4 regions of the Paenibacillus sp. NPDC093718 genome follow, and region 3 is predicted to be linked to each of the others. Evidence: riboswitches for the same ligand, from Rfam matches in the RefSeq annotation. Region 3 holds a riboswitch; each other region holds the start of a gene.
What was found. Region 3 has a riboswitch for cyclic di-GMP ahead of ACQKPA_RS05180 (GTP cyclohydrolase II). Riboswitches for the same ligand answer to the same signal wherever they lie in the genome.
Positions count from the first base shown of each region.

Region 1: it holds a riboswitch for cyclic di-GMP, as region 3 does, so the genes downstream of both, ACQKPA_RS11065 (Ig-like domain-containing protein) here and ACQKPA_RS05180 (GTP cyclohydrolase II) in region 3, are expected to answer to the same signal.
Region 2: it holds a riboswitch for cyclic di-GMP, as region 3 does, so the genes downstream of both, ACQKPA_RS21065 (non-ribosomal peptide synthetase) here and ACQKPA_RS05180 (GTP cyclohydrolase II) in region 3, are expected to answer to the same signal.
Region 4: it holds a riboswitch for cyclic di-GMP, as region 3 does, so the genes downstream of both, ACQKPA_RS15520 (S-layer homology domain-containing protein) here and ACQKPA_RS05180 (GTP cyclohydrolase II) in region 3, are expected to answer to the same signal.

Region 1 is NZ_JBNNUS010000003.1:262,464-270,121, reverse strand. Features, by position in the region: gene ACQKPA_RS11095 (MTH1187 family thiamine-binding protein) at 239-544, shown strand; tRNA gene ACQKPA_RS11090 (tRNA-Thr) at 653-724, shown strand; gene ACQKPA_RS11085 (hypothetical protein) at 992-1,423, opposite strand; partial or broken gene ACQKPA_RS11080 (hypothetical protein) at 1,433-1,612, opposite strand; gene ACQKPA_RS11075 (Arm DNA-binding domain-containing protein) at 1,615-1,809, opposite strand; gene ACQKPA_RS11070 (hypothetical protein) at 2,170-2,370, shown strand; cyclic di-GMP riboswitch class I at 3,008-3,107, shown strand; gene ACQKPA_RS11065 (Ig-like domain-containing protein) at 3,452-6,586, shown strand; gene ACQKPA_RS11060 (hypothetical protein) at 6,958-7,083, shown strand.
Region 2 is NZ_JBNNUS010000007.1:81,430-89,087, forward strand. Features, by position in the region: gene ACQKPA_RS21045 (extracellular solute-binding protein) at 1-578, shown strand, start outside; gene ACQKPA_RS21050 (ABC transporter permease) at 675-1,565, shown strand; gene ACQKPA_RS21055 (carbohydrate ABC transporter permease) at 1,632-2,522, shown strand; gene ACQKPA_RS21060 (hypothetical protein) at 2,956-3,129, opposite strand; gene ACQKPA_RS21065 (non-ribosomal peptide synthetase) at 3,280-5,439, opposite strand; cyclic di-GMP riboswitch class I at 5,712-5,806, opposite strand; gene ACQKPA_RS21070 (hypothetical protein) at 6,573-7,658, opposite strand, start outside.
Region 3 is NZ_JBNNUS010000001.1:1,052,065-1,059,722, reverse strand. Features, by position in the region: gene ACQKPA_RS05200 (hypothetical protein) at 1-312, opposite strand, end outside; gene ACQKPA_RS05195 (glycoside hydrolase family 43 protein) at 775-1,758, opposite strand; gene ACQKPA_RS05190 (nitroreductase family protein) at 1,863-2,516, opposite strand; gene ACQKPA_RS05185 (PLP-dependent aminotransferase family protein) at 2,697-4,043, shown strand; cyclic di-GMP riboswitch class I at 4,208-4,301, shown strand; gene ACQKPA_RS05180 (GTP cyclohydrolase II) at 4,486-5,235, shown strand; gene ribD (bifunctional diaminohydroxyphosphoribosylaminopyrimidine deaminase/5-amino-6-(5-phosphoribosylamino)uracil reductase RibD) at 5,253-6,407, shown strand; gene ACQKPA_RS05170 (winged helix-turn-helix transcriptional regulator) at 6,583-6,957, shown strand; gene ACQKPA_RS05165 (SDR family oxidoreductase) at 7,030-7,658, opposite strand, start outside.
Region 4 is NZ_JBNNUS010000004.1:593,018-600,675, forward strand. Features, by position in the region: gene ACQKPA_RS15520 (S-layer homology domain-containing protein) at 112-3,420, opposite strand; cyclic di-GMP riboswitch class I at 3,698-3,796, opposite strand; gene ACQKPA_RS15525 (S-layer homology domain-containing protein) at 4,262-7,658, opposite strand, start outside.

The DNA.
Region 1 (7,658 bases), on a different contig from region 3:
CATAACATTTCCTGAATTGTGACCAAATGCGACCTTTTCTGCGCAGATACCACGTATATTATCGTTTTGACAAAATAGGATATATTCGTATGGACGAAACGAGGAAGGTACACCATATCTTGTGTGAAGCTACAGACAGACGGACTTTGATATGGAGGGCCAGAATTGTTATGATAACAGTATTCGAGAGTTTAGAGCATTCCATATAAATGAGATGGGAACGAGGGAGGTTTTCAAGATGGCGATAGCGGAGGTAACGGTGATACCGATCGGAACCGCAACAACGAGTTTGAGCTCTTATGTTGCCGAGATGCAGCGTGTATTGAAACAACAGGATGGAATATCCTATGAGCTGACTTCGATGAGCACCATCATCGAGGGAGAGCTTAACATGATCTGGCGGGCGATTGAGGCTTTGCATGAAGCGCCTTTTCTGTCCGGTGTGCAGCGCGTATCGACTTCCGTGAAGATCGACGACCGCAGGGATCAAGTTTCCTCAAGCAAACAGAAGATCCAGTCCGTGCAGGAGAAATTAGGCGGGTAATGCCGCCAGTTTCGGGGGATATTTCCGTAAGAATTGGGCTTGCATTTTGCTGCTGAAGTATTATAATAATTTTTGTTGTTTCGTGAGGAATAGCATCGAACCACATGTGCTGGTGTAGCTCAGGGGTAGAGCAACGCACTCGTAATGCGTAGGTCGGGGGTTCAATTCCCTTCACCAGCATCTTCATAAAGTCAATAACGGCGCGGCTTTCCGGGATTCGGGAGCTGCGCCTATTTGTTTAATAACCTACACTTCTAGCATTCCTCTAACCCTAAGTCGAGTAAAGTAGGCTTTTCGTCCTCGATTTGATTCCCTAAGATCGAGTCACCAATAGTGTTAAGAACAGCTTCTTGCAAGTTGGGTAGCACGTGGGAATAGGTATCTAAGGTTAATTAATAGAAGAATGGCCCAATCGTTCTTGAACGATTTTAGGGTGTATACCTGCTTTTAGAAGAAGTGTAGCGTTTGAACGACTAAACCCGAATCTGTGTAAAATGTATTTGTTTCTTTCTCTATCCGTTGTTTTTCAAAATGGTCTTGGAGAATTTGTACAGTGTTTGCAAACAGAGCGATTGATCGAATGCTGCTATCATGTTTTGTATCGTCAAAATCATGTCCAACCTCTGCAATTGTATATATCTGTCTTACCGATATGCTCCGGATGTTTAAGTCGACATCAATACGTCTTAAAGCAAGGATCTCGCTCTGCCTCATGCCGGTGAATGCAGCGAGTTCGAAGGCAATGTAATACTGATTATGAGCTGCTGTATCCAAGAAAAGTTTTAGCTGTTTTTCATTCCATACTTCAAACTTTGCTTTTTTCCCTTGGGGAAGTTCGACAGAACTTGCTACATTTTGGACAATCTCACTCCAAGTCACAGCTCGATCTTAAAGCGTCCATAATGATTCGTGGGCCTTTTTAATGGATCCAACTGCTAATTTCGGTAACAGCGTTTTATGATAAAAATCGTGGAAGTGTTTTGGTTTTAATTTTGTCATCTGCACCTTCCCGAAGTTTGGAATAATATGTTTATAAACTAACCACTCATAAGACTTCCAAGTGCCATGTTTTACTGAAGTTTCTTATCCTTAAGCCACGTTTCCATGATTTCTCCAAAAGTTATCTTAGAAGGCTCCACAAAGGTTCCTTTAATAAAATCAGAGAGCACTCCAGGAGGTGCCCGTTCTGCATCTCTTTTACGATCATATCCTGACAGCAACTTTTGTTTTCTTTTCCCAGTAACCTCATCTTTATTTAGATCTATTACAATGTAATTACTTGTTCCCCTTTTTGGCGATATGTCCTCTCATCAAAGATCCTCCTTAAAAATCTTCTCCATAAAACTGCAGCAATTGCTCGATATCTTTCCTTTGTACGAAGGCAGAATTATAGTGCCTACTGGCAGGATGACTGAGCTTCAAGCTGATCCGTCCGTCCATCGTGTAATCCAAAGCATTAAACTTTACAGGTTTACTGTCTGTGAAATTCACAAGCTGGCCATCCTCAACTAGCTCAAATGGACCATCCAAGGAGAAGATAAGTTCTTCTTGAGAGCGGAGGAGCTCAGGAAGGTTCCGATCTCCCGGAATGGATGCAAGACCAGAAGCATGAGGAAAAATCGGATGTGCAGGAAATGACCCTCGAGGAAGGTGATCAAAAGCCTGCAGCGGACGGCACCTCTGATTCTGAGGAAAGCCAGGCATCCAGCGATGAAGTAATTAGCAAGGAGGAGCTGGAACGGTTCATCCTGAAAGAACGCCCTTCTTTTGAAGATATTCCATTGGATTTCCCGTTGTTCTTGGAAAAACGTCTGAATGAGGGTTAGACATGGGTTGAGATTTCAAAAATTGCTGGTATTCCTTCCAGCCAAATTCAGCCGAAGTGGAAGAAGTATAAGGAAAAGGTCACAAAAATGATGAAAGGCGGCGGAGCCGCTTAATAGAGACCAGAGTCACAATCCCGGTCGATTCAGGCCGGGGTACCTAAATACATTTAAAATAAGTGGCCATTGATGGCGAAGTTGCTCGCCGCATCGATCAGGAGGACTTTCATGCTGATTAGACTGCCAACGCTACGATTCTGATAGAAAAGCAGCGTTGGGTATATCAACGGTATCGGTTCTACACGCAGCAGCTTGAAAGGGCTTTTGGTTTGATACTTCAGGGAACTGAGAGTATGGCCTATACGTTGAAACTAATGGGGGTCTTTGAGCAGGATCATGAGGAGTTTTAAGAATAGGGAAGTAAAAAAAAGCTGTCCTCATCGGACAGCTTTCTTGTTCTATATTTAAAATAAAAGTTTTCTGAAAAAATATGACCCATGGCCTATTATCATCATATTTTTCCTAAAAGCGACAAATAGAAAGAAATAACTACGAAAAATGAGTCTCAAGATCCTAACTTATGATTCTTTTATAATATAATTTAAATCTAATGGTTAATTTTCTCAAAAAATACATGCTCGTACGATAATGGCAAACCCATTGAAAAATGGGGACGCAAAGCTAAAGGGGCTAACGGATTTGTAGGAAACTACAAATGCTACTGCCAGCCAGCTACCGAATACGACGGAAAACTCCGTCTGCTTGCGCCTGTCCGCTAAGATGGAGTTTTTTTATTGGGAGCTTATAGGAGAGGTGGTGGTAAACAGTAAGGATTCAAAATAAGACTTATATAATTTGAATGGTCAAAAAGGTAAGAATGCTGCGCAGAGGTGTCTTTTTTTGTTTTATGGCCAATTGATGATACGAACATATTATCAAGACACTAATATAAAACCTGCCCTGGTGCATTGACCGTTATCTACTAAATAGGAGGGGAAATCGAACATACATAAGAAATCACTCATAATCAAATTTTCCCCGGTCAAGTAGAGAAGAAGGCAGCGTATAAGGAGGGGAATATCTAATGCAATCAAAAGCAATTATCAGTCCGATTATTAAAGTTTTGCTGGTGATTCTCATCACTATCAGTGGAATGCTTTCACCTGGATTGGAGGTTAATGCTGCAACCGCAGTAACCGTCAATAATGTTGATTCATATGGTATTCAGGGGATGACACTTCATCAATTTGATGGGAATAATCCAAGAGCTACCCCAAAGGCAAGTGTTCGTATTACAGGTGTTGCTGAAAATACTGGTTTAAACGGGTTGGCAGTAGCTATGAAAGAGAATGCTTTCTATGCAGCTACTTACACTTACGGGAGTAATCCTGTTTCCAAAATTTACAAAATTAATGCAAATGGAACCGCCCAGTATGTAACCCAAGTGCAGGGCATAACCGGGAATTCTGTAATCTTCGAAGGTAAATATTATTACATTTATGGTCTTAACGGTAAAGTGTATATAGGAACCTATGATTTAGTTACGAAGCAAAAGAAATCAATTCAAATAACTAATTATAGTTTTCCGTCATATCAGGATATGGGGGGCGATATGATTTTTGATAGCAATGGTTATATCTGGTTCTCCCAGTCCAATTCTTTAATGCAGATCAATCCAAAGACGGGTACCGTTGTTCGGAGTGTCAACATATCCGCAACAAATAGTACCCCTGTAGAATTCGGTTTAAGAGGAATGAGCTTTTTACCTAACGGAAATGTATTAATCGTTGGTGGTCAGAGTAATCCGAAATTCTATATACTTAATCGTGTTACTTTCAGCACGACTTACCTCGGAGCAATGACAGGGGGATTGATTTTTGATTTAGCATCGGAAGTTGCGCCGAAATTCGATCCCAATCCTCCTAGTCTTCAATCCGATAAAACGGTAACCATACAACAGAAAGCGGCAGGAAACACGGATACAGCCCATCCGGAGGTGGGAGATACATTACTTTACACGATTAAAGGCCGCAATACGGTAGCTAAAAGTCTGATTAGTAACCTTGTTATCTCGGATACCATTCCGGCAGGACTGGCATACGTCCCTGGTAGTTTGAAGGTAGATGGAGTGGCTGTCACTGATGCTGCAGGGGATGATAAAGGGCATTATGCTGCTACAGGTAAGGTTGTCGGTCAGTTTGGTGACATTGTAGACACCAACTGGCACACGGTTCAATTTAGAGCGACCATCCAAGCGGGCCAAGCTGGCAAAAACATTCGGAATATAGCAGAAGTTTCTGGCATCAATGTCAGTACTCCAAGTAAGCCTAGCGTGGAAGTGAACGTATACCCGCCTGCAAACCAATCGCCAATGGCATCGGATACTCAAGAAACTACATGGAAAAATACCACGGTGTCTGGAAGTGTGTATGGAGTAGATCCTGACGGTGACCAGCTGACATTTTCCAAAGGAAGCGATCCGAAAAACGGTACAGTAACGGTGAATCCGGATGGTACATGGACGTATGTGCCGGACACAGACTTTACAGGAACGGACAGCTTTACGGTTACAATCAGTGATGGAAAGGGTGGAACCTTCACATCGACAGTAACAGTTAATGTAACTGAGCCTCCAAACTTGCCGCCAGTGACCGGCAATTATGAAGTAACGACGCAGCAGGATACGACGGTAACCGGCAGCGTGTATGCAACCGATCCAAACTCGGATACGTTGACGTATACGAAAGGAAGCGATCCGAAGCACGGTTCGGTGACAGTGAATCAAGATGGAACATGGACATATACTCCAGATCCAGGATATGACGGTCCGGATATTTTTACGGTCACGGTCAGCGACGGTAAGGGCGGGGTTACGACATCAACGGTAACCGTGAATGTAACGGACAAGCCGAATAGTACTCCAATAGCACCAAATAAAAACGTAACGACGGACAAAGGTACATCCGTAACGGGCGATGTTTATGGCACGGACCCGGACGGAGATCCATTGACGTATACCCCAGGCAAGCAACCGGGGAACGGAACTGTCATTGTCAATCCGGACGGAAGCTGGAAGTATACCCCAGATCCTGACTTTGTCGGCGAGGACAGCTTCACTGTTATCGTTGACGACGGCAAGGGAGGCCAAACTGAGGTTGAGATTATCGTAGATGTGACGGATACAACGACTCCGCCACCAACAAATCAACCTCCAGTATCTCCGGATAAAGAAGTAACGACGGAAAAAGGTACATCCGTAACGGGTGATGTGTATAGCACGGATCCGGATGGAGATCCATTGACGTATACTCCAGGCAAGCAACCGGGGAACGGAACTGTCATTGTGAATCCGGACGGAAGCTGGACATATACCCCAGATCCTGATTTTGTCGGCGAGGATAGCTTTACCGTCATCGTTGACGATGGCAAGGGAGGCCAAACTGAGGTTGAGATTATCGTGGATGTGAAGGATAAGACGAATCAACCTCCAGTATCTCCGGATAAAGAAGTAACGACGGACAAGGGTACATCCGTAACGGGCGATGTTTATGGTGCGGACCCGGATGGAGATCCATTGACGTATACCCCTGGTAAGCAACCGGGGAACGGAACTGTCATTGTGAATCCGGACGGAAGCTGGAAGTATACCCCAGATCCTAACTTTGTCGGTGAGGATAGCTTTACCGTTATCGTGGATGACGGCAAGGGCAACAAAACCGAGGTTACAGTTACCGTTCGAGTAACAGAACCGAAAACAAATCCAGGGAACGGCACAAACCCAACAGATCCGGGCAACGGCACGAATCCAACAAATCCAGGGAACGGTACGAACCCAACGGATCCAGGGAATGGTACGAACCCGACAGATCCAGGGAATGGTACCAACCCAACAGATCCGGGCAATGGTACGAACCCAACGGATCCAGGTAACGGTACCAACCCAACAGATCCAGGTAACGGTGCAAACCCAACAGATCCAGGTAACGGTGCAACTCCTGAGGATTCTGGAGATGGGGCTGGCCAGTCAGACTCTGCACAAGATAACAACGAAATGACCGCAGGAGAATCTGGTGGAGTTCCTTCAACTGCAGACCAATCTGGTGCACCTCAAGGCAACAAGTTGCCGAATACATCAACAAACCTCTTCAACTTGGGACTTGCAGGACTCATCGCCTTGTGCGCTGGCTTGGTTCTCATGTTCAGAAAAAGAAAAGCTTAATTGACGAAAGAAAGCAAACACAATTTCCTTTGGGAAGGTGTTTGCTTTTCTTTTTATATTCAAGAATTGAGCTAAACTGCTAAATATTTAGATGATGTGAGTCGATCTAGATTTGACCGTAAAGTAAACACAACGTGAGCACATGTTGACTCTAAGTTGAGCACTACATGACAGTTTTCCCGTGATAGGATGTAACCATAGAAAAAGGCGAGAATGACACGCACGGCTGCATGAATGCGGCATATGACCGAGGCGTAACTCTTCTCGCTTTTTTTATGTTCTCGAAGGAGTGTGATGTTATATGAAATGGTTTGAATGGTTGGTCCGACTCACGGCGGGCAATTCGCCACGAAATAGAGAGGAAAGACGACATGGCAGGAAAACGTAATAAGCTGCAACGACCACGTTATCGCCAAAGCAGCCGGACAAGTGTAAGAGGTGCGAATGGGGTGAATGGACTGGCACCAAGCAGTTTTGCAGCAGACGACCATGTGTGAAGAAGGAAAAACCTTCCTAATGTCGAAATTTGTTTTATTTAAGATATAGGAAAGGTGGTGGAATCGATTTACAATGACGACATCCAAATTATTGAGCTTAAAAATACAAGTCTTTCTCGTTCGCAGTTATACTTGTCTCATTCATATTATTCTTCACAATAGTGCCTCTTTTAATTAAATATTTGCCAGATAAACAAAGCGAAAAAGTAGCTAAAAGTATGCCCTTTTTAATTGTTGCTATAATAATTGTAGACGTTATAATAGCTGTAATCTTTGATAGATGGTTCGTGATTTAGACAAGCTTGTACATAAATTTAGAGAATGTCGCTCTAAACGACAAAATCTAAGCCGATTTAAGGCATCGGTGACCGATTAGGGATGAATAGCGGAATAAGTCATGAAAATAGCAGAGAAGGGGCATAGCGTTGGCGTATGCTCCTATTTTTGTCGTTGACCACCCAAAACTATACTTCGATGTCCAGATCAGAAATCCAAGAACAAAAACTGCTACTGAGGAAGTAGTATCAGAGCTAGTTGATTCGTATTTTGAGTAATTAAGTGAAAACGGTGAAGTC
Region 2 (7,658 bases), on a different contig from region 3:
ATTACGAGCATCCGGAAGTTCCGATGAAATTGCTAAATAATTTGTTTAAAAACGAGCAAGAGAACACCTTTGACCCGAGCAAAGGCGGTCCTGGTTACTATCCGCTCCGCGTGGTTTACGCTCCATCCGATGAAATTGAATTTACAGTCAAAGCCCTCCGTGATGTGTTGGCGGGCAATAAAACCGCAGAGGATTTTGCGAATGACAAAGCCTACAAACTGCTGCCTTCGGACATCGCAAGCATCAAGACGATCAAAAACGAGCCTTACGATTCTATGGATCTTTCAACATGGAACCCTGAAGCGAACTGGGGAGCTTGGACTCGAGCATACTCTATCATGGTGGGCGGCAGGCCGCTGGTTGATACCGAGTTTGAAGAGGTGCCTAGTCTTCTGTATGAGCAGACGCCGTTAATGGAGAGCCGTTGGGTGAATCTGCGCAAGTTAGAGGATGAGACCTTCCTGCGCATCATCATGGGGGCGGCTCCACTGGAGACATTCGACTCCTTCGTCGAGAACTGGAAACGTCAAGGCGGCGACCAGATTACCCAGGAGGTTAAGGACGCGCTTGCGAAGTAATCTTAAGCCAGATAACGAACCACATAGCCAGGGCTCCCGACACCTGTCGAGAGCTCTGGAACATTCGAAGTAGGATTCGGGGAAAGGAGTGCTGTCATGCGTATGAAAGGCTTCGCCAAACATTATTATCTGATGCTGATCCCGGGATTTCTATGGCTGTTCGTCTTCAGCATCGTTCCGATGTTCGGCATCGTCATTTCGTTCCAGTATTTTAATCCAGGCAAAGGTATCCTGGGCTCGGATTGGGCGGGGCTTGAGCACTTCAAGTATATGTTTTTGCTGAAGGATACACAGGAAGTCTTCATGAATACGCTTGTTATCGCGTCCATGAAGATTGTCGCCAATCTGATTGCGCCTCTGCTGTTTGCACTCATGCTCAATGAGCTTCGTCTGATGATTCTCAGACGCTGGATTCAGACCATCGTCTACCTGCCTCACTTCTTATCCTGGGTTATCCTTGGGGGCATTGTACTTGATCTGTTCTCCTATAACGGACCCGTCAATCAACTGACCGCTTTGTTCGGATACCAGCCCAAACTGTTCTTTGCCGATTCCCAGCTGTTTCCGTTCCTCGTTGTCGGCAGTGACGTCTGGAAGGAATTCGGTTTTGGCACCATTATCTATCTTGCTGCGCTTACCGGGATCAACCCGGCACTTTACGAAGCTGCCAACATCGATGGCGCAGGACGCTGGAGAAGTCTCTGGCATATCACGCTGCCCAGGATCCGCACGACAGCCGTATTGCTTACGGTACTCAGCTTGGGTAATGTGCTTAACGCGGGCTTCGACCAGATCTTCAATCTGTACAACCCGCTTGTCTATTCTACAGGTGATATTATTGACACCTGGGTATATCGTACGGGTTTACTCAACCTGCAATATGAACTTGCGACCGCCGTCGGCCTGCTGAAGTCTGTTGTGGGCTTCCTGCTGATATCCGTCTCGTATTACCTGGCTTACCGTTTTGTTAACTATCGCATATTCTAAGGATTCATCCTGATGCAAAGATGTATAAACTCATCCCATTCCAACTAGAGAAGGAGGTGCCTGACCGTGGTCAGAGATCGGACGTTCGGCAACCGTGTGACTGATATTATACTGATTGTAGTCCTGATAGGCATTACTTTGTCATGCATCCTGCCGATCTGGTACACGCTCTCCCTTTCGCTTAGCTCCAACTCTGCCGCTGCCGCCGGTAAGGTCTGGCTATGGCCGGTCGATTTCAATCTTAACGCGTATGCCCAGATTCTCAATGACAATCAGTTCTTTCGGTCCTTCTGGACCTCGACCCAGCGTGTGCTGCTGGGGGTTATGCTCAACTTTATCATGGTTGTGCTCATGTCTTACCCGCTCTCACGGACAGCGAGAGAGTTCAAAGGGCGCAATGTGTTCATGTGGATTCTCATTTTCACGATGTTATTCAACGGCGGTCTGATCCCGCTGTATCTGACGGTCAAAGAGCTCAACATGCTGAACAGCATCTGGGCACTTGTCCTGGTCGGCGGCGCGCAGACACTCGTCTTCAACGTCATCCTCACGATGAACTTTTTCCGCAACCTGCCCAAAGAGCTGGATGAAGCCGCACTTGTCGACGGCGCAGGACCGTGGTACATTCTGTTCAAGATCTATATCCCGCTGGCCGTGCCGGTGCTGGCGACCGTCTCGCTGTTCAGTATCGTGTATCACTGGAATGAATTTTTATACGGTCTGATCTTCATGTCTCGTGAGCAATTCTATCCACTCCAGACGTATATCCAGCAGCTCGTCGTGTCGGTCGATCCATCGACGATGTCCGAGGACCAGTATCGGCGCTTGTCCGAGTTGTCCAACCGGACACTTGATGCCGCCAAGATCTTCATCGCGATGCTGCCCGTCCTCATCGTTTATCCGTTCCTCCAGCGCTTCTTCATCCACGGGATTACGCTGGGTTCGGTTAAAGAGTAACTCACCCACCCAGGACAACAGCTTTCAGAGATCCATATCATGTTCATTACATTTATTTAAAACATACTGAAAATAGGGGCCGTTCCAAATGATCTTAGATCTTGAGAAGCGGCCCCCTTTTTGCTGTTGTGAGGCGCCGAGGGTACGAATCATTCCCCATCGCCATTGTGCTTTATTTTCCTGAATGAGTTTTCGTTCAAGGTAGAAATTAGATCACAAAGGCGAACGCTTTCGCTTGTCCGGAACGCTTCGTCCTCTCCGCTTCGTGTATAAAAAAAGCCTCAGATGACGCCGAAATACTAACTCACAAGTAAAAAAAAGGGCCCCGCTCGGCAAATCCGAATGCGGAGAACCCCTTGACGATTCATCAGTTACTTTTTCGCTTCCAAGGCTTTTTGGTAGATTTCAAGGTATTGGGTTAGTTAGAGTCCGTCTAATCCCTTAACGTAGGCGTCCCATGCCGCGGCGCTGTATCATCCATGCTGTAGGCATAACTGACCAGCGCGGTAGACAATGCTCCAATAACGTTGTCTGGTTCCCGGTTGGCCATTTGCTGAACCGCGTCAGCGTTTTGTGTAAAGGCAGCCGGATCAATTAATCCCTCCAAACTCCCTAGAAATGGTGTGCTCCCATCCATCATTAGAGATGACTGGACGATAAGGATCGATAAATTTGTCACATACGTTTTCGATTTGGCCGGCATCCTTGTCCGGCCAGATCTTTTTAAGCATTTGCTGCGTTTCATTTGCGATTCGTCTCAGTTGACGATCATCGGACGAAGAAAGTCAGGGTCCGGAAGAGCTTTTTTATCGACTTTCCCGATAGGGGTAAGCGGCAAACTTTCCATCTGTACCACAAGAGAGGGCAGGAAATATTCAGGCAAATTCCGGGCTAAATACGCCATAACTTCCGTTTCGGACAACACCTGTTTCGCAACATAATATGCGCATATTATCGGATTTCCACTTCCGTCCGCTTTGACGGCTACCGCGGCTTTCAAGATTCCGTTGTGTTCCAAAAGGCGAGTCTCGATTTCTCCCGGTTCCACTCGATACCCTCGGATCTTCACTTGATCGTCGATTCGCCCGATCATTTCGATATTGCCATCCGGCAGCCATAAGGCCAAATCCCCCGTTCGATATAACCTTTCCCCGAGGAGCGGATGTTCCACAAACTTGGTTTCTGTCAATTCCAGCCGGTTCAAATACCCCCGCGCGATACCGTCTCCTCCGACGCAAAGCTCTCCCACTACTCCGATGGGCTGAAGCTTCAACTGTTTATCCAGGATATAAGCGGAGGAATTGCATATTGGTCTGCCAATTGGAATGACGGATTCGAATTCACGTTCGATCGGGAAATAAGTGGAGAACGTCGTGTTTTCCGTCGGACCGTACATATTGACCATCCGCAGATCGGGACACCTCTTCCTTACGGCATTTACGTGCTTCGGCGACAACGCTTCTCCGCCGACTAGCAAGGTGTTCAACGTACGAAAGACGTCTGGGTCCTGTTCGGCCAGATTATGGAACAGAGCAATAGTCAGAAACCAAGCCGTAATGTGGTGGCCGATGATAGTTTCCTTCAATTTGTGAAGGTCAAATAGGTCCGTGTCCTTCATCAAATACAAGGTAGATCCGTTCAAAAGGGATCCCCAAATTTCAAAGGTCGACGCATCGAATGCAATTGTACCGGTTTGCAAAATTCGATGCTCCTTGGAAAAATTGAAATAATGGGTATTCTTGACCAGTCTTACGATGTTTCGATGTTCAACCATGACCCCTTTCGGTGTCCCCGTTGATCCGGACGTATAGATGATATACGCTAGACTTTGTGAGGTTACTGCAGATATCGTATGGGGACAGCGGTCAAGGTAAAGCTGCGCGTTGTCCCAATAAATTACTTTTCCTTCAAATGCTAAGTCAGGCTTCCAACTGGAAGGGGCCAGCAAAAATCCCGCCCGACTGTCCTCGAGCATATATTCGATTCTTTCGCACGGAGAATCGGCTTCGATGGGCATATAAGCGCCGCCAGCCTTCAATATGGCTGTAAGCCCTACAATCATACTGATAGACCGATCCGCAACAATGCCAACGACGCTCTCCGGCCTTACGCCGTGATCCTGCAGTGCTTTTGCAAGCTGGTTTGCGTGTTCGTTCAATTCCCGATAGGACATCTGATGGTCCTCGGTCATAACCGCCGGGCGATCGGGGGTTAAGCGGACCTGTTCCTCAAACAAGTAATGGACCGTTTGTCCGGAAGGATAGTCCGTCTTAGTACCGCTGAAAGCCAGAATCTGTCTCTCCTCTTCTTCGGACATCATGCGTATGTCGGCAATCTCTTTCTCGGGAAAATCTGCTACTTCATGCACAATACGGCTCAAGTGGCTCCCCATCTGCTCGATCGTTTCTTTTCTGTACGAGCGGGTCGAATATTCAAGGCGTATCATGATAAATTCCTTCTTAAAAGCCGTCAAAGCAAGCTCAAACGTCCCCAACTGATCGGATTTCAAAGGAATGGTATTGGCGTTTTGCCAAGTAAATGCCGCTTTGATGAACGGGTTGCCGCTCAGATTCTTACGCATATTCCGATCTTCGAGTGCTTGCATCGTGTTATGCTTAACTTCTATCAGAAACTCACCTAATGGCTTATGTACAGTAGGAGAGTAACGTATAGGAAACATCTGGTTTTCCAACAGATACCCGATTACAGGATCATCCTCGCCGGTATATTTGGCAAGCAGGATCGCATAACAGGCCATAAGTGCCATATCCACAGTTATTCCGAAATTAAACGCAAGTTCATGGAGTCTTCGGGTCGTTGCAAAATCAAGGGAAAAACTAACCCGGTTTCCTTTATCGTTGGCCCATCCCCCCCTCGGCAATTCGTCAATTGATACTTCACATGTCGTTTGTTCCATGACCATCAACCTCCCGGATAATCGATTCATTAATGTCTGATTGTTAACGAACAGAAAAATCCTCTCGCATTCTGCGATGAAGTAATGTCCCCCTTCAACACCGCAAAAATGACACCTTTCGGACGTATGGAGCTTTCACACTCCGATCTTATTGTGCTGAATAGTTTATCTTGTTTCCCGTAGCAGACCGATATCCAGTTGTTTTTTGGAACGTCAAAAAAACCCCTTTCTTCAATTCAAAATAATGAATAAAACGGAGGTTTCCCGTTGTATTCGGCAACTGGCTGGCATCGCGGTAGCAGTAAATCCCGCATTAGCCCCTATAGCTTTGCGTCGCCACCTTTCGGTGGGTTTGCTATTGTCGTACAAAAAAAGTATTTAAATTGTAAACCATGATTATATTATGTATTCGATTTACAATTACTGTATCTTGTTTCCAGATTAAAATCGATAGGTCTTTTGTTCAATATTGTCTTTCTAGAATTGTTTTGATGATACTGTTAACCATCATGAAACTCTAGGTCAAGATAGTTAATCTTTACTAATTTTTGCTTTTCGCCGACTTCACTCTACTTCACTTAACTACCTATTAAAACTATATTATTCAAAAGTCAGGATACGTTTTTACAAATAAAATTCGATTATGAACAGAGACATACACATGTTTATGTCCCTCGGCAGAATTCCATAAAATTACGCCATTACTCTAATAGAATCCGTATTAACTCTCCCCTATCCCAGCGTATTCTTCTGTTATTACTTGGATATTGGATGATGGCTAATTAAGGCAATAGTTCTATTTTCAACTTCACTCCTATATCCATTGCCCTAGCTACGACATCGGAAATCATTAGATCCAATTACTTCAGTCTCTTATCAACTGAGACTAAAATACCGGTTATAACTGGTAAGGACATCTCGCTTCGGAAGAGAAAACTTTCATAAGTTCAACTTTTCTTCCAAGTAGCGGTTACAACGAATGCAATTGCATAACCGTTCACTCAAAACACAGCACAAAACCATCGGAATCAACTTATAGGTTTATGCTCTTGTCCCTATGGATCACTGGACAATAAAGCAAAGAGCCGTTGTCCAGGACAACGGCCTCATATTGCTATATGTCAATAACAGTTTTAAAAAGGGCCGGTTATTTTCACATTGATTTTATTGGATTCAACCGTTACCCCGTTCAATGTAATTCGAATCGACAACTCGGCTTGCCCCGGATGCTTGGCGATAATCTTTCCTTTTGGGTCAATCTCCGCCTTATCCGGACGGCTGCTCAAATACTCAATCTGAGCGCCGGATAACTCCTTAGTCGTTCTTCCTCTCTCAAGGAAGACTTCGTAGGAATAACCGACTTCATCTCCCGGCTGAAGCTGGAGCGATTCAGCCTCGAGCTGTACTTTGTCTAGCGGCATCACCAGATTCGGGTCGCTATACTTCATCAGCTCGCTGCCATATTTGAAATAGAAGTTGCCAAAGTCGTCCTGTGCAAGCTTTTCCGCATTGCCCTCCAACAAGATGGACAGCGATTTGCTTGCTGTGTCAATCTTAAACAGCTTGCTCGTATACGTATGGTCAGCAACATATCCCGTAAAAATGGTACCGTACACATTGCCGTCGGTTCCAACGGTCAAGCGAGGATTGCTGTGAGCATAATCTGCTGTAGGAAACATATCCTCGCTGTAAATAATCTCTTGGCGTTCCGTATCATAGACGAACAGAGCCCCCAGCGCCATTCCCCATATGTTACCGTCCGGGCCCCATATCAAAGAAGTCACTGCTTTTTTGCCCGGAACAGGTACCTGTTCCAGCTCTACTCGGCCGGATGCTGTATCGTAAATGGCAAGCTTCCCCTCTCCGCCGGTCATCGCGCCGGTGGCCATAAACAGCTTTCCATTTTTGTAAAGCAACGAATTGATCGAATGGCCGGATATAATGTCGCGCTTCACATCAAACTTTCCGGTAACGGGATTGTAGACCGTAAGAGCCCCGCCTGTTTTGCCTGCAATTGGATAGGAACCGATGTATAACAGGTTTTCTTCCTCGACCCCGAGCATGGCTACGGGCCGGTCTTGCTCCGAACCCAGCTGACCAAGCCGCAGCGGATTATTCGGTTCTGATGGGTCCGTTCGGTTCCATGGCTTGGCTGGATCGTATTCAAAGATGGTCGCTCTAGGATAAACGCCGAGGTACATCTTTCCGTTCAAGGAACC
Region 3 (7,658 bases):
CCGATTGAGCTCGTTGCAATATTTCTGCCGGTCCATCTCGGTTGTATGCGTGCTAAATGGTTTAACCTCGATGATCAGTCGCAGATGCGGAGTGATGAAGGCGAAGCTGCAGAAATAGGATCGTCCGCGCCAATCCAGCACCTCGAATTGTGGATGTAAATCGCGAAAGTGACCACGCAGCGGCCACCAGACATTTTGGCAAAACAAGGTTTCGGCCTCACCATGCCCTCGTTCCAAACGGCCTCTTCTTTCTCCAGTTCTGTTGCTCAGATGATCATGCATAAAATTCCCGTGTGCCTTCTGAAAATCCATTCGACCGCATACCTCCCTAAATAAAAAAAGAACGTCCCGGCTTCACTCCAAATTAGGAATGCGCTAGGACGTTCTTCGTCTCTTATCTCTCATTATAATCAAAATGCTATCGATTAACCACAGGATATCTCATGAAAATTATGGGCTCTGCATGAGCACCGCTTCCCGGGTTCTTTTGCTGCGCCAACGAAACATGATCCGATATTGGCTTTGGTCACGAGCGCTGTGCCAAGTCCCATTAAGAATAGTCCTGAAATCAGGATGATATATCGTTTCATAAGCTGCTTTGTCATGGTTGCATTCCTTCTTCTGTGTAATATAGATGGATACGCCGCTGCTAACATCATAAAATTGATAGCAACTTTCATTATATCACTATAGAACGACAGCGAAGCAGCTGTAAAAAAATTGAAATGAAAAAAGCTGAACTCCATAGTCATGGAATCCAGCCTTTCTCTTGCCTTATTTACCGTACGGATCAATCGTCTGAATGGTGCCGTCCTCATTGTAGGTCAGCTCGGTAAACTTGACGCTGCGTTTGTTGTCCGCACCGCCGGAGAGGGAGCTGTCATGGTAGAAGAGGTACCATTTGTCCTGGAACTGAACGATGGAGTGATGGGTTGTCCAGCCGATAACAGGTGTTAGAATCGTGCCTTTGAACTCGAAAGGTCCCGCCGGACTTTGACTCGTGGCATACACGATTTTATGCGTTGAGCCGGTTGAATACGATAGATAGTAGGTGCCGTTGTATTTATGGACCCAAGGTCCTTCAAAATATCTTCGCTCTTCGTCCCCTGCGACAATCGGGTTGCCCTTCTCATCAACGATGGATATTTCTCGCGGCGTCTCCTTGAAAGTAAGCATGTCGTCGCTCAGCTCAGCGACCCGCGGTCCGATGGCAGGCGCATCTGCGGCAGGTCCTTCCGCATCCGGAATGTGCGATCCGGTCTGCCATTGTTCCAGCTGTCCGCCCCAGAGGCCGCCGAAGTAAATATAAGCCCGGTTATCGTCGTCCACAAATACGGCAGGGTCAATGCTGTAGCTGCCCGGAATGTAATGGGGCTCCGGCTTGAATGGACCGGAAGGCGAAGAACTTGTAGCTACGCCAAGGCGGAAAATATCGTCATGATCCCTGGCAGGGAAGTATAAATAGTAGGTGTCGTTCTTGAAGGCAGCATCGGGTGCCCACATTTGCTTTTTCGCCCATGGAACATCCTTCACATGAAGTGCTTCGCCATGGTCCACGCATGGAGCGTTCACATCATCCAGCGATAGAATATGGTAGTCTTCCATGTCATACTGGTCACCGTTATCATTGGACGTGTTCTCGTGATCCAGGTCATGGGATGGATAAATATAAATTTTACCCTCGAATACGTGGGCGGAAGGGTCCGCGGTATAGATATGGGTTACGATCGGTTCGTTAGGCTGTACGGGTTTGGTCATCACGTTTCCTCCTTGGATCGTTGCATTGTAAGCGCTTGTATTCATTTTATCAGACGCTAACCACTCAAAAAACCTAATAAAATTAGGTTTTTCACCTAAAAATATTAGATCTTTTTTGTTGAGCCTTCGAAGTGATTCCAAAAAACCGTCTCGTCTACGGGGAAACGGGTAGAAGGATGAGCCGGAACGGACTTCTTACCGATCGCAACCAGCATAACGGGAATCAAATAGCGCGGAACCCCGAATGCTTCTATGAAAAGGCTTGCGTTGTATCCGCCCATCGGGCATGAATCAAGACCGCGTGCCTTTGCAGCCAGCATGAGCTGCATGGCGGCCATGGAAGCGCTCCGTATCGCTTCTTCCTGGGCGAGCTCAGGCGCGTTGGTGTACGAATTCATAATTTGCCGGACCAGATTCGTTTTGACCTCCTCTGGCATGAATCCTGCCTGAACCGCTTGGTCATATATCGCTTCAGCATGATGGTGGGCCTGCAGATTTCCCATAACCGCGATAACAGCGGAGGCTTCAACAATTTGCCTTTGTCCATATGCGATGGGCAGCAGTTTTTCTTTGGCGGCCTTATCTGTAATAGCAAGATACGTCCAATGCTGCAGATTCCAAGCGGAAGGTGCGGTACTCGCAATCTCAAGCAATTCTTTAATCTCTTCATGACTGAGGTTGTGATGCGGGTCAAAATGTTTAACCGCTTGACGTTCACGTACAGTCGTTAAAAAATCGGTATGCGAGATGGATGACATACGAATCAGCTCCCTATCATAGTTATCTTCATTCTTAAAGCTGGGAAGGTGTTCCTAAAGCAGCGAACGGTTACTTGAAATATAGGATAATGATGCGTTCGAAACCATTCCCTATTTTGATAACTGTACCGATACAGTGGTGAGGTCCTGTATAATAAGAGTCACAAGGGGGGCGTGGTTGTGAAAAAGTATTTATCCATTCTTACCGATATGGAATCGAAAATTCAGGAAGGTCAATACCGTTCAGGGCAGAAGCTGCCTTCCGTTCGAAGTGCGGCACAATCCTACGGGTGCAGCATCAGTACGGTGATTCGCGCCTATACCGAGCTTGAGAAACGGCACGCCATTTATTCGGTTTCGCAAAGCGGCTATTATGTCGTCCAGAAAGACGGGGATTCGGATAACATGGACAAGGGTTTGATTGATTTTGCTTCGGCCTCTCCGGACGTGAATGTATTCCCGTATCTGGATTTTCAGCATTGCCTGAACAAGGCGATTGATACCTATAAATATGAACTGTTTACCTATGGCGATCCGCAGGGGATGGAGAAACTCCGCCACACGCTTGTGTCCCACCTGGCTGACAGTCAGGTATTTACCGTTCCAGATCGGATCGTGGTGACATCAGGTGCAAATCAAGCGCTGGAGATACTGGCTAAGATGCCGTTTCCAAACGGAAAATCGGTGATTCTGGTTGAGCAGCCCAGCTACAATAACTATTTGGAGTATCTGGAGTCGGAAGGACTATCCGTCATGGGCATACCTCGCTCAACAGCCGGGATCGATCTGGGAGCACTTGAGGACCGGTTCAAAACGGGGAACATTAAGTTTTTCTATACGATGTCCAGGTATCATAACCCTCTCGGAACGTCGCTTCGAATGGAAGAGCGGAAAGCGATCGCCGCTCTGGCCAGCCAATATGACGTGTTTGTGTTGGAAGATGATTACATGGCTGACCTGGGCAGTGGACGCGGATTCGACCCCATCTATGCTTATAACCAAACCTCGCACATCATCTACTTGAAGAGCTTTTCAAAGATTATTTTTCCAGGGCTGCGTTTAGGTGCCGTTGTGCTGCCGGAAAAGCTGCTGGAGGGATTTCATGCCTATAAAAAATATGGTGATACCTCACTGCTGTCCCAAGCAGCGCTCGAAATATATATCAGCAACGGTATGTATGAACGGCATAAACAGAAAATCTACAGTCAATATGAAACCAGAATGCAGGCTTTAGACTCTGCTGTGAAAAGGTACGGGGCAACCGGACTTGTTAAAGTCGTACCCGGTGACGGCGGAATATACAAATTGTTCGAGCTGCCGCAGACGGTTAACTTAGAGCGACTGATCAAGCGGCTGAAAATGCGGAACATCTTGGTGATGCCCGGTAAGCTGTTTTATTTGTCCGATTTCCTGGAACGCGAGAAGTTTATTCGTATCAGTATTTCCAGAGCACGCCTTACGCAGATAGAGGAGGGGGTCCAAGCGATCATTGAGGAAGTGAAGCGGGAAGTCGGTAATCTTTGGTGATCCTATCGGATCGGTTTATATTTCGGTTGCAATTCATGAAATTGTATTTTATATTCATTTAGTAGTCATATTGATAAAAAATGCTATTACTTTCGATTGTTTTTGAATGGTGTTGCTTTCCCACATTCGACAATGATCGCGGATTAATTTTATGAAATGACATCGTACGATAATGGCAAACCCACTGAAAAGTGGCGACGCAAAGCTACAGGGGCTAAGGTGGATCGCTCGCATCCGCTATGCCAGCCAGTTACCGAATACGACGGGAGCCCACCGTCTATTCAGACGTGGGCTTTTTGTGTTTATTTTTAAAATTTCCGTTTTCTCACCTAATTCTTTAAGGGTGGAGAAGTAGTAGCTAACGTAAAAACTGCCAACGTTTTCAAGGAGGGAAACAAACCAATCGATTGATCACCATCTAAACCAACAAGGAGTGGTATTCATGAATATGGACCAGGTCAGGAAATTGCTAGCTAGTAAATTAACCATTCTTAAACAGCCGGAATGTCCCAACATCGGTCTTGTTGGTCCCGTTAGGCTCCCTGTGCAGTTGGAGGACAATGAGGCTGTATTTAAATGGTATACTTGGTTGAATACAGGCAATTCATTTATGGATAAGAATGATATTCTGGAATCATTATCTCAGGCAGATCTCGCTTCACATCAGCAGTCTTCCGTACTAGTATTTGGCGATTTTGCCAATGAGGAGCATGCCTTGATACGGATGCACAGCATTTGCCATACTGGAGATATCTTTGGAAGTAAACGATGCGATTGCGGCTACCAACTGCGGCAATCCATGCGCATGATCATTGAAAACGGTAGTGGAGCTCTCTTTTATTTGGCGAATCACGAGGGTCGCGGAATAGGGCTTTTCCCCAAATCGTTAGCTTATCTTTTGCAAGATGAGGGGTGCGATACTGTAGAGGCCAATCTAAGCCTTGGCTTTGCAGATGACCATCGATCTTATGATGAAGCCATACGTGTACTTCAGAGCTTGCGGCAAAAACCAGTCACCCTTATTACAAACAATCCTAGAAAGCTGCAGTCTTTGCGGGAAAAGGGACTTTTAACCGATCATCATAAATCCATTTGGGGAGATGTATCCGAGCATAATAATCGATATTTGGCAACGAAGATCGAAAAATCGGGTCATATTTACGACTCCTTGGTGGAGACAGCTTTATTATGATGGGGAGTGTTAATCATATGAAATTAGACCAACATTTTATGAAGCTGGCATTGGATTTGGCAGGTACGGCCAGTGGGAAAACCAACCCGAATCCGGTCGTTGGCGCACTGATAGTAAAAGACGGACAAGTAGTCGGTGCAGGTGTTCATCGAAAAGCAGGGGAACCTCATGCGGAGGTGCATGCATTCCAGATGGCTGAAGGATATACCGAAGGCGCAACGCTCTATGTTACGCTGGAACCAAGCCCTCAATCCTCTCCTTGCATAGAATTAGTCCTAAATTCGGGGATCGCAAGAGTGGTCGTGGCGATGCAGGATCCGAATCCGGAGGTGGCCGGAAGAGGCATTCAATTGTTGAGAGAGAATGGAATAGAAGTTGATGCGGGTGTATTGGAGAAGGAAGCCGAACTACTCAATGAACGATTCGTGCACAATATGTCACAACGACGGCCGTTTATCATTTCGCAGGTAGCCATGACGCTTGACGGGAAAATTGCCACGTATACGGGGCATTCAAAATGGGTTACATGTGATGAAACACAGCTTGTGGTACATAAATTGAGAAACAAAGTCGATGCCATATTAGTAGGAATTAATACGGTTTTGGCCGATGATCCCCTCCTTACGACCCGACTGCCAGAAGAAAGCGGGAAGAATCCGATCCGGGTAATTTTAGATTCGAATTTGAGATTGCCTGAGGATGCCAAAGTTACCGATTGTTCAGTAGCAAAGACATGGGTAGTCACGAAGGAGGATGCTGATCTGGAAAGAGTGCGCATGCTGCAGCAAAAAGGAATTGAAGTTCTGTTCGTCCCTGTGAACCGTTTCGGGCTGGACCTCCATGCGCTATCGGAGATGTTATATCAGCGAGGTGTTACCGACCTGCTGGTAGAAGGAGGCAGCGAAGTAAACGGGTCATTCCTTCGGGCCAACCTTATTGACAAATGGATGGTTTATATCGCCCCCAAAGTGTTAGGAGGACGGAAATCCTTCTCGCCGTACGGAGGCTCGGATTTGGAATTAATGGATGAGGCGCTGCACGTAAAAATTCATGCTGTTCAACAAATCGGCGAAGATATTTGCATCACCGCTTATCCGAATTACGATTGTTCTATGTCTAAGAGTGACTACCTAATAGATAATCTAAATGAAATTTCCTTGAATGGTTTTTAGTGTGAGCGCTTGTCTTCATCTCTATGAGCGTCTCAGCAAAGCTTATTCTAATTTTCGATCCAACTGGTTACCAGGCACCCTATTGATAGCATAAATCAGATGGTATATCTTTGTAAGAGCATTCCCTGACCGTAAAAGGGCGGGAGTATCTGGATCGAAAGGAAGATGAGTACGCATGGAAAATATCAATAAAGTGTACAACACCGCGGTCGAAGCTACGCTGGAGGTCATCGGCGGGAAGTGGAAACCTGTCATTCTCTTTCATCTTACCTTTGGAAAAAGACGCAATAGTGAATTTTTAAGCCTGATTCCCCAGATCACCCAAAAAATGCTGACACAGCATCTGCGGGAGCTGGAAGAGGAGGGCGTTATATTACGCAAGACGTATAATCAGGTTCCGCCCAAGGTGGAGTATGAATTGAGCGAATATGGCTGGAGTTTGAAGGAAATTCTTCATCTAATGTGCAGATGGGGAGATATTCATATCGAACGGAAGTATGGTGAATCCGCCATGGTGCTGGAGAAGCCGGCATTTGAGGATCGGCATTAACAGGTATGATCAATGAAAGAGCCGACTATTCCACGTATAGTCGGCTCTTTGTCATGCAGCTTGCGCGATAGCTTAGGGAATAACTTTACGCCGCCGGAGCTCGTCAAAGATGTTCATAAACATGGCCTCTGTATCGACATACTCATGAAATCCGAAGCGGCGGGCCTTCGAGCCGTCTGCAAAGAAATCATAGTCCCAGGAGAACACAAAATCACCAAACTTCCAGGAGGAAACCTCTTGATACGTGTGCTCCGCAAGTCCATGTTTCTCAACCATACGATTCCAGACCGGCTCTTTATCCGTCATGACCGTTTCCAGATTCATCTGCAGGGGCGGCGCGGTTTCCATATCAAAGTATTTCGCAATCTTCGGCCATAACTCGTTCCAACGGAAGAGATCGCCATTCGTGATGTTAAATGCTTGATTGGCGCAGCGTTCATCGGTTGCAGCCCATACCGTGGCCTTGGCGAGCAGATCGGCATCGGTCATCTCCAGCAGACTGTGATAGGCCCCCGGCTTACCTGGAAAACGAAGAGGAATGCCGAGCTCTTTCGAAATCGAGGCATAGACGGCAATGACCATCGCCAGATTCATCGGGTTTCCAAGGGCGAAGCCGCTGACTACGGATGGACGCAGGGCTGACCAAGTCCAGGCTTTGCCTTGCTGCCGTTCCTCGAGGAAGTTCTGCTGATCGATATTGA
Region 4 (7,658 bases), on a different contig from region 3:
AACACTTAACGGGGCTATCGGCGAAAAATATATACCGGTTTACAATTGCGAATATATATGAAAAAACAACCATTGACGACTCCCGCCATCAATGGTTGTTCGTGTGATTCATTACTTGTCGATCAGGTTCTTCTCTTTCAGCATTCTTGCGATCAGTGCGGTTACTTCGACACGGGTCATTTGCTTTTTCGGACTTAGAATCTCAGGCCCGTTGCCTTGAATAATTCCCGCAGTGATCAATTGCGCAACATCCGCTCTTGCCCAAGCTGCTACGTCAGCCGCATCTTTGTATCGGGACAGTACAGATGCCGCCTGCCCTTCGCTAAGTGCAGCTTTCGCATCGATCATACGGTGCGCGCGGGCAATCATCACAAATCCTTGCTCTCTCGTTATTTGCTGACCGCCTTTAAAGCTGCCGTCCGCATAACCGCGAACGATATCATATTCATCAGCAAGCGCAACGGCATTCCGATACCATGCGGAAGCCGGTACGTCCGGGAAGATATTTTGCATTGCGTCTTGGCGCATTAACCCGAGACCGAGAACCACGATTTCGGCGAATTCAGCTCGCGTTACATTCTTGTTCGGCGAGAACGTGTTGTTGCCGGTTCCTTCAAGATCGAGTCTTGCGGCAATATTGTTTACGTCCGCTCTGCCCCAATGATACTGCACATCATCGAAATCCTGTGGATTCCAGATGACCGAATAGGTACCGCTGCTGCGCAGATCATTGATGAGTGCGAAGTACCGGTTATTGATCTGCGTTACGACCGTCGGGACATGGAATGCGCTGCCGTCCGGATTGATGATTACGCCTGTCGTGATGCGGTTCGGATCAATGCCTTCCGGAAGCGCGATGTATTTCGGCGCATATCCGTTCAACTGCCCGGAACGAACCGTTTTGTCGCCATGCGTGAAGGTCATGTCAAGGTCCACTGGATGAACCAGCAGCTCGTAACCTTTGGCTGCCGCCTGCTTGCGGGCACTGTCCGCCAAATCTTGAGGGGAGCGTTTGATGTTGATGCTTACTGCAATATCCTCAAGCTTTGCGTCCCACTGCTTTGCGATCGCGTCCAGATCCAACTGCTTGCCGGGAACTGGGTAGATCGCCAGCAAATCTTCGATTTCCAGCGTCGAGGCGGTGTCGGCCAGCTTCTTAATATCAGCTGCCGTCAAGCCCTGTACCTTGGTGTCTCCACCGACAGGAACGCGAATGGCAAGTTTTTGTCCATCGCCCTGAGCCAGAATATTTGACAGCTTGCCCGAATCGACTTGAACCGTCGTATGGTTTCCATCGCCTTCCGTCTTGGTGCTTCCGGTGGCGAACGTAGAATCTTTACCGTTTACCGTAGTGGTAACGCCGGAAGAATTCGTGTTTGGAGTCGAAACCGTTCCAGAATTAGTCCCTGAACCGGTACCCGGTGACGTTGTTTCTCCGCCGCCATTGTTTCCAGGAGTCTTCGCTGGGACCAGTCCTTCTTGGGCTTTCTCTAATGCTTCAAGGGCTTTATTCACTTCTTCTTGGGTTGCTTTCGGATCATTCAGTACGTTGTTAGCTTCTTTCAAAGCCTCTTGAAGCTTGTCCCAGCTCTCTTGAGTATAGTCGGTCGAATTTAGTGTTCCGATCTTGTCTACTTTCGATTGAAGTGCCGTTTTATCGGTTTTTACAATCTCAACGGTATAGATGTTCGTTCTGTTTCCGATCGTCACTTCAACTTGAATGACATTCAGGCCTACTTGAAGCTGCAGGTCATTCCAATCGGAAGGATCGGAAACTTCGCTGCCGTTAAAGCTCAATTTGGCCTTGCTGTCGGGATTCACCAGTTCAATGGCAGCAGCAACGCTGTAAACATCCTCCGTTACGGAAGCCTTGTAATTTAGATACTTATTGCCGTTAAATGGCGGAGATAGTTCAATCTCCTCGTGATTAGTCGAATTGGCAACTCGAAGGTCAAGCTTGTCCAGAACAGCGTCAATGGTTACGAGATTTTCGTAGGCATTCGTCAAGTTCTCATTCGCCTGGTCGATCTCCACCTGCGTGGCATCCGGATCTTGCAGAACGCGATCAGCCTCTGTCAATGCATCCTGCAGTGACTGCCAACTTGACGGAGTATAATCCGCCGGCTGCAAGTTCTCACCCGCTATCTTATCGACCATAGCTTGCAGTTGCGTTTTATCTGTCATAGCCACGGCTTCGCTCGTCACGCTGCCTGACGCATGTATACCATCGGCGGTGACCTTTACGGTAATGGCCGTCCCAACATCGTCAGCCGTTAGCGTATAACTTATGCCGGTTGCATTCGGTATAGCAACGCCATTACGGTACCACTGGATGGTCGGCACATTGTCTGTCGTATTCGGGGTATATGTGATCCCGGTTACGTTCGCGGTCAATGTCTCGCCTACCTCGGCTGTTCCGTCGATCGTTACACTGCCGCCCATCACTGGAAGTTCGATATCTTGTGTGGCCGTGATGAAGTCACTAATGACACCGGAATTATATTCAACAATAACTCCCGGGTCTTTATATGCGCTGGAGCCTCCGTGTGTATTATTTACGGCCAAGTAACCAATTTTATGATTCGTGGTGTCTAGCAGAAGTGTGAGGTGGGTTAATTGTCCATTGGGTACAAATTCTTTTGAGGTCTCCAGATTTGTTGGCAGACCGTTTGATACATATTTGCTCACGGTAGAAGTTTCAGTGTCCCAGTTAGGTGCTTCAGTCTTCGTAGCGCCAATAAAACTTAAAAAGTTCCAACTACTAGCTCCAAAGGGGCTCTTAAACTCCTCAAACATATTGGCAATCGCAAACATTTCCCCAGGATTATCTGCTGTTGGCTCTACAAGATGTCCGTTATTACTCGCTGCAGTCGTTACAGCATCTTTAAATGTCATGGTGCTCTGTCTGGCGACATATACAAAATAGCGTCCATCGTAGGTCCGTACCGAGGTTTTTCCATCGGTCAATGGCGCTCCTGGTACTACGTTTACAGTGACACTCTGCGTTTTCCCAGGATCTTGTGTAAACTTCATATTTCGAATAACAGCTTGAATGTCTTCGTACGTCGTATTACTTGAAAAATTGAACACTCTATTGGTAGGTGTAGACTTGTCAGTAACAATGCCACTAATTTTGATACCCTCAGTCAACTCGGTAATTCCGCTTGCAGCCGTCCCAACGGCAATGGAGCCGCTATTTACAGTCACAGTAAAGTATCCGCCCGCATCTTTAATGGCGCCTGTGCTATCAAATGTGGCATTGGGCAGTTGATAGGTTGCTTCGGTTACACTAACAGGATTACCAAGATTAAGTGTTGGCGTGGTTGCTGCTCTTGCTTCTAACGGGTAAAAAGGTAACATCGTCAATACCATAACGATTGTCATTAGAAGAGATAACCTTCTTTGATTTCTTATTTTCATCTTTTTTTCTTTCCTCCTGACAAAAGCAAATTCTTTCTGTTGAGCTACCTCGAAGCAAATTGATCTGCGATTCTGCCATTCCACCATGTCCAAATACAGCGCATCTTGGCATTGTAATCGCCGATAACTATCAAATCCAATTTGTTATGCGGACGTCTCGCCATTCAAAACAGACGGACACCCTCACGGTAAAAACAGCCCTCCTCTTTTTAAGATTACAAAAAAACCTCCATCCAAAAGCGGGCATACGCTAATAGACGGAGGCTCTTCCGTCGTATTCGGCAGCTGGCTGGCAGTAGCATTTGCATGTTCAGCAAATCCGTTAGCCCCTTTAGCTTTGCGTCCCCATCTTTCAATGGGTTTGCCATTATCGTACGAGTTTGATATATTTGAAAAATTTAAATATTAAACTAAAAGTATATTATAAAAGGTTTATAAGTTAGGCTCTAAAGACTCATCTTTGTAGTATTTTGTATCCATTTGTCGAATCGGGAAATTTATGACTTTATCAGCAGCACCAAAATAAATACTACTGGAGGCATCGTAGTAATAACCTTTCAAATCCCTCGGGCACACACCATGGGGACGCCAAACAAAAGGCATCTTCGCTAATTAATGCAAATAAAAAATCACCAACCCTAATGGAGCTGGTGAATGCTGTTAACCCAAAATTTTGATGTCTTCGCCGTTACTTGTGATACGGTTCAGCTTATCGGGTCTATCGGCGAATATCGCCATCCAGAGGGATACTGAAAAAGGTCCAACTATGCATGATTAAAAATAAATGAAAAACAACCATTGATGACTTCCATGCCATCAATGGTTGTTCTTAGTTACTTCATTATTTATCAATCAGATTAGTCACTTTCAGCATTCTAGCAATCAGTGCAGTTACTTCAGCACGTGTCATTTCTGCTTTTGGACTAAGGAGTTTAGGGCCATTGCCTTGGATAATTCCCGCATTGACCAGCTGAGCAACATCGCCTTGTGCCCAACCCGCTACGTTTGTCCCATCCGCATAAGGTGCCAGTGTAGAAGCGATCTGCTCCTGATTTGGCACATCTTCGGATTGAATCAAGCGGTACGCGCGGGCAATCATAGCAAAACCTTGCTCTCTCGTGATTTGCTGACTGCCTTTGAAGTTGCCGTCATCATAACCACGAACGATACCAATTTCATCCGCAAGGGCTACGGCATTACGATACCATGCCGAAGCTGGCACATCTGGAAAGATGTTTTGCGGTGCGTCCTGACGCATCAAGCCTAGGCCCAACACGATAATTTCAGCAAATTCAGAGCGTGTCACATGGCGCTTCGGCGAGAACGTGTTATCTCCGTTCCCCTTCAGACTCAGTCTTGCAGCAATATTGTTGACATCCTCTTTGCCCCAATGATACTGTACATCGTCGAAATCCTTCGGATTCCAGATGACCGAATAGGAGCCGCTGCTGCGAAGATCATTGATGAGTGCAAAGTACCGATTATCGATCTTTGTTACGACCGTCGGTACATGGAATACGGTGCCGTCCGGGTTAACGATAACGCCTGTCGTAATCCGGTTCGGATCTACGCCTTCCGGAATTGCGATGTATTTTGGCGCATATCCGCTCAGCTGACCGATTCTTACCGTCTCGCCTTCATGGCTAAACGTCAGATCCAGATCGACCGGGTCCACCAGCAGCTCGTAGCCTTCTGCTGCTGCAAGGCTTTTCGCCGAAGCAATCAGGTCTTCCGAAGAACGCTTGATGTCGATGCTTACGGCAATATCGCTAAGCTCTGCATTCCCCAATTGACCTGCTACGGAAGAGAGGTCCATATTAGCTGCAGGAACCGGATAAATCGCCAGCAGGTTGCCGATTTCCAGGTTGGCACCCTTATCGCTCAGCTGCTGCAGAGCGTCCGCCGTCAAGCCTTCCACCGTCATATCGCCTTCCTTCGGCGAATGAATCGCCAAGCTCTGACCTGTGCCTTCCGAGATGGCATCGGCCAGCTTGTCCTGATCCACCTTAACCGCCGTTATCGTCCGGCCGCCCGAAGTAGAAGCCGTACCCGTTGCAAAGACATTGTCATTGCCGTTCAATGTGACGTCGAGCTCGGAAGAAGTCGTAGGTGAAGTCGTGCTTCCTCCACCGCCGCTGCCTTTGTTGTCATCGTCATCGTCGTTATCGTTATCTCCGCCGCTGCTGATTCGGTTAACTGTGATTTTGTATAACGTTTCCCGGCCGTTCGCGGTAACTTTTACGACGATCGTATTGGCGCCTTCGTTCAATGGCAAGCCTTCGCTCACCGTTCCATTGTCCGTTTCCATCCAGGAGCCGCCGTTGAGCGAAATCTCGATTTTGGCGTTCGGATCCTGACCGGCGATATTATTCAAGATTGGCGTGGTATATACGGCATACGTTACGGTAGTAACGGTGTAATCGTAGGTGCCTCCGGTAAACGCCGGTGTCAGGGTGATCGGTCCATGTTCCGCATCATAAAGCTGTAAATCATCCAGCACGGCCGCATTCGATGCAGCTATCGTCACGGACTTATATTCGGTAACGGACTTGCCGTTTTTCACGGCCGTAATTTCAAACGTGTAATCGCCGTCAGCCAGCTCGTTATCCGGCGTAAAGCTCCACGTACCGTCTTCCAGAACCGTTACCGTCGGAGTATCCACGATATTGCCGTCTTTATCCTTGATCGCGACCGTAATGCTCGAGCCCGGGCTTGCCGTTCCGCTAAATTCAGGTTTGGATTCGGTCACAACCGTGCCGCTTGGTTCCTCTATGGTCAACGTTGGGGCCGAAGCGGCCACCGTCAACGATTTGGTCTCTGCAGCCGTCAGGCTGCCTTTGACCCCCGTGACTTCTACCGTATAGCTGCCGTCGGTCAAATCTACGCTTGGCGTAAACGACCAGTTGCCATTCTCGTCTACCGTGGCGATGCCGCCCGCACCTAGAACCGCTTGTCCGCCCGCATCTTTAATGACAACGGTAACTTCAGAACCCGCCTCCACTTCCCCTTTAATTTCCGGGTTGCGGATATATACGGTGTCTTCGCTTGGTTCGGTGATCCGCAGAGCAGCGGCAAACGGATCTTCAGCGTTCAGGCTGAAATCGCCGACAGCCGTTCCTTCTTCTTCAGCGCCGATCAGATGTCCGATGCCGCCGTCATAATTCGCATGTACCTCGTCGTCGCCTGACAGCGCGGTTCCCTCGGGCAGCGTTATGATGACCTTCGTCGGATCGTTCGAGTCTACTGCGACATCTTGAACGGTTACTGCAATTCCGTTAACCGTTACCGTAAATCCGTCCGTTGCCGCTTCTCCGGCACCAAGATTAAACTTAACCGCTTTATCGAAATCAATCGCAATCGTATTCGAGCCTTCGATGAAGCCTCCGGCTTCCGCTATCGGCGGATTCTTTTCGAGACCGTCAATAGCTGCCTGCAATGCGTCTATAGCCGCATCCACTTGGGCTTGCGTTGCCTCCGTGCTGTTTATAAGAGCTTCCGCTTCCCCGATTTTAGTTTGCAGGGCTAGCCAAGAAGCTTCCGTGTAATCCTGGTCGGTAATGAGTAAAGCCTCATTAACTGTTTTATCCAAAATAAACTTATTCGTGATCACAACGTCATTAAACAGCTCTACAGGAATACCGGTTTCGCCGTCTTTCAGACTGCCGCTGCCGTCATAACCCACGGAGATTTGACCGCCGGACGCTAACTGCGATTCCGTTAACGTAATCGAAATGGTCGACCCGTCAACAGTATAAGCAATGCCGGTAAGATCTCCATACGTTGCGTCCCCGATCATGATCGTGAAGCCCGTCAAATCTTCCAACGTGACATCGCGATCGAAGGTCAGATTCAGCGTATGGCCATCCGTTGCTTCCGCTAACTGCAACTGCGCATTATCCAGTTCCGGATAAGCAGCCGCAAACGTAAAGAAGGAGCCGTCCTCCAGGCTTGCACTGTCTAAAGTAACCTTACCGCCGATTACAGGATAGAAGGAATCGTTAGCATCAAACGTTTCATCATTGCTAATGATTATATGGCTTGCTTTTATTCCTTCGGCATCGTCGATTTGAAGCGTGATATACTGATCATTCCAATTCGTTTTTTCCACTTGGTAGGCACGATCCATCACTTTCACATAAATACCGTCCTTGATGATAGACGTATCGGCGTAATCCGCCGTGTCATCCATACCGTTATCTCCGAACACAAAATAGGAGTTGTCCACCATTTCTGCGATA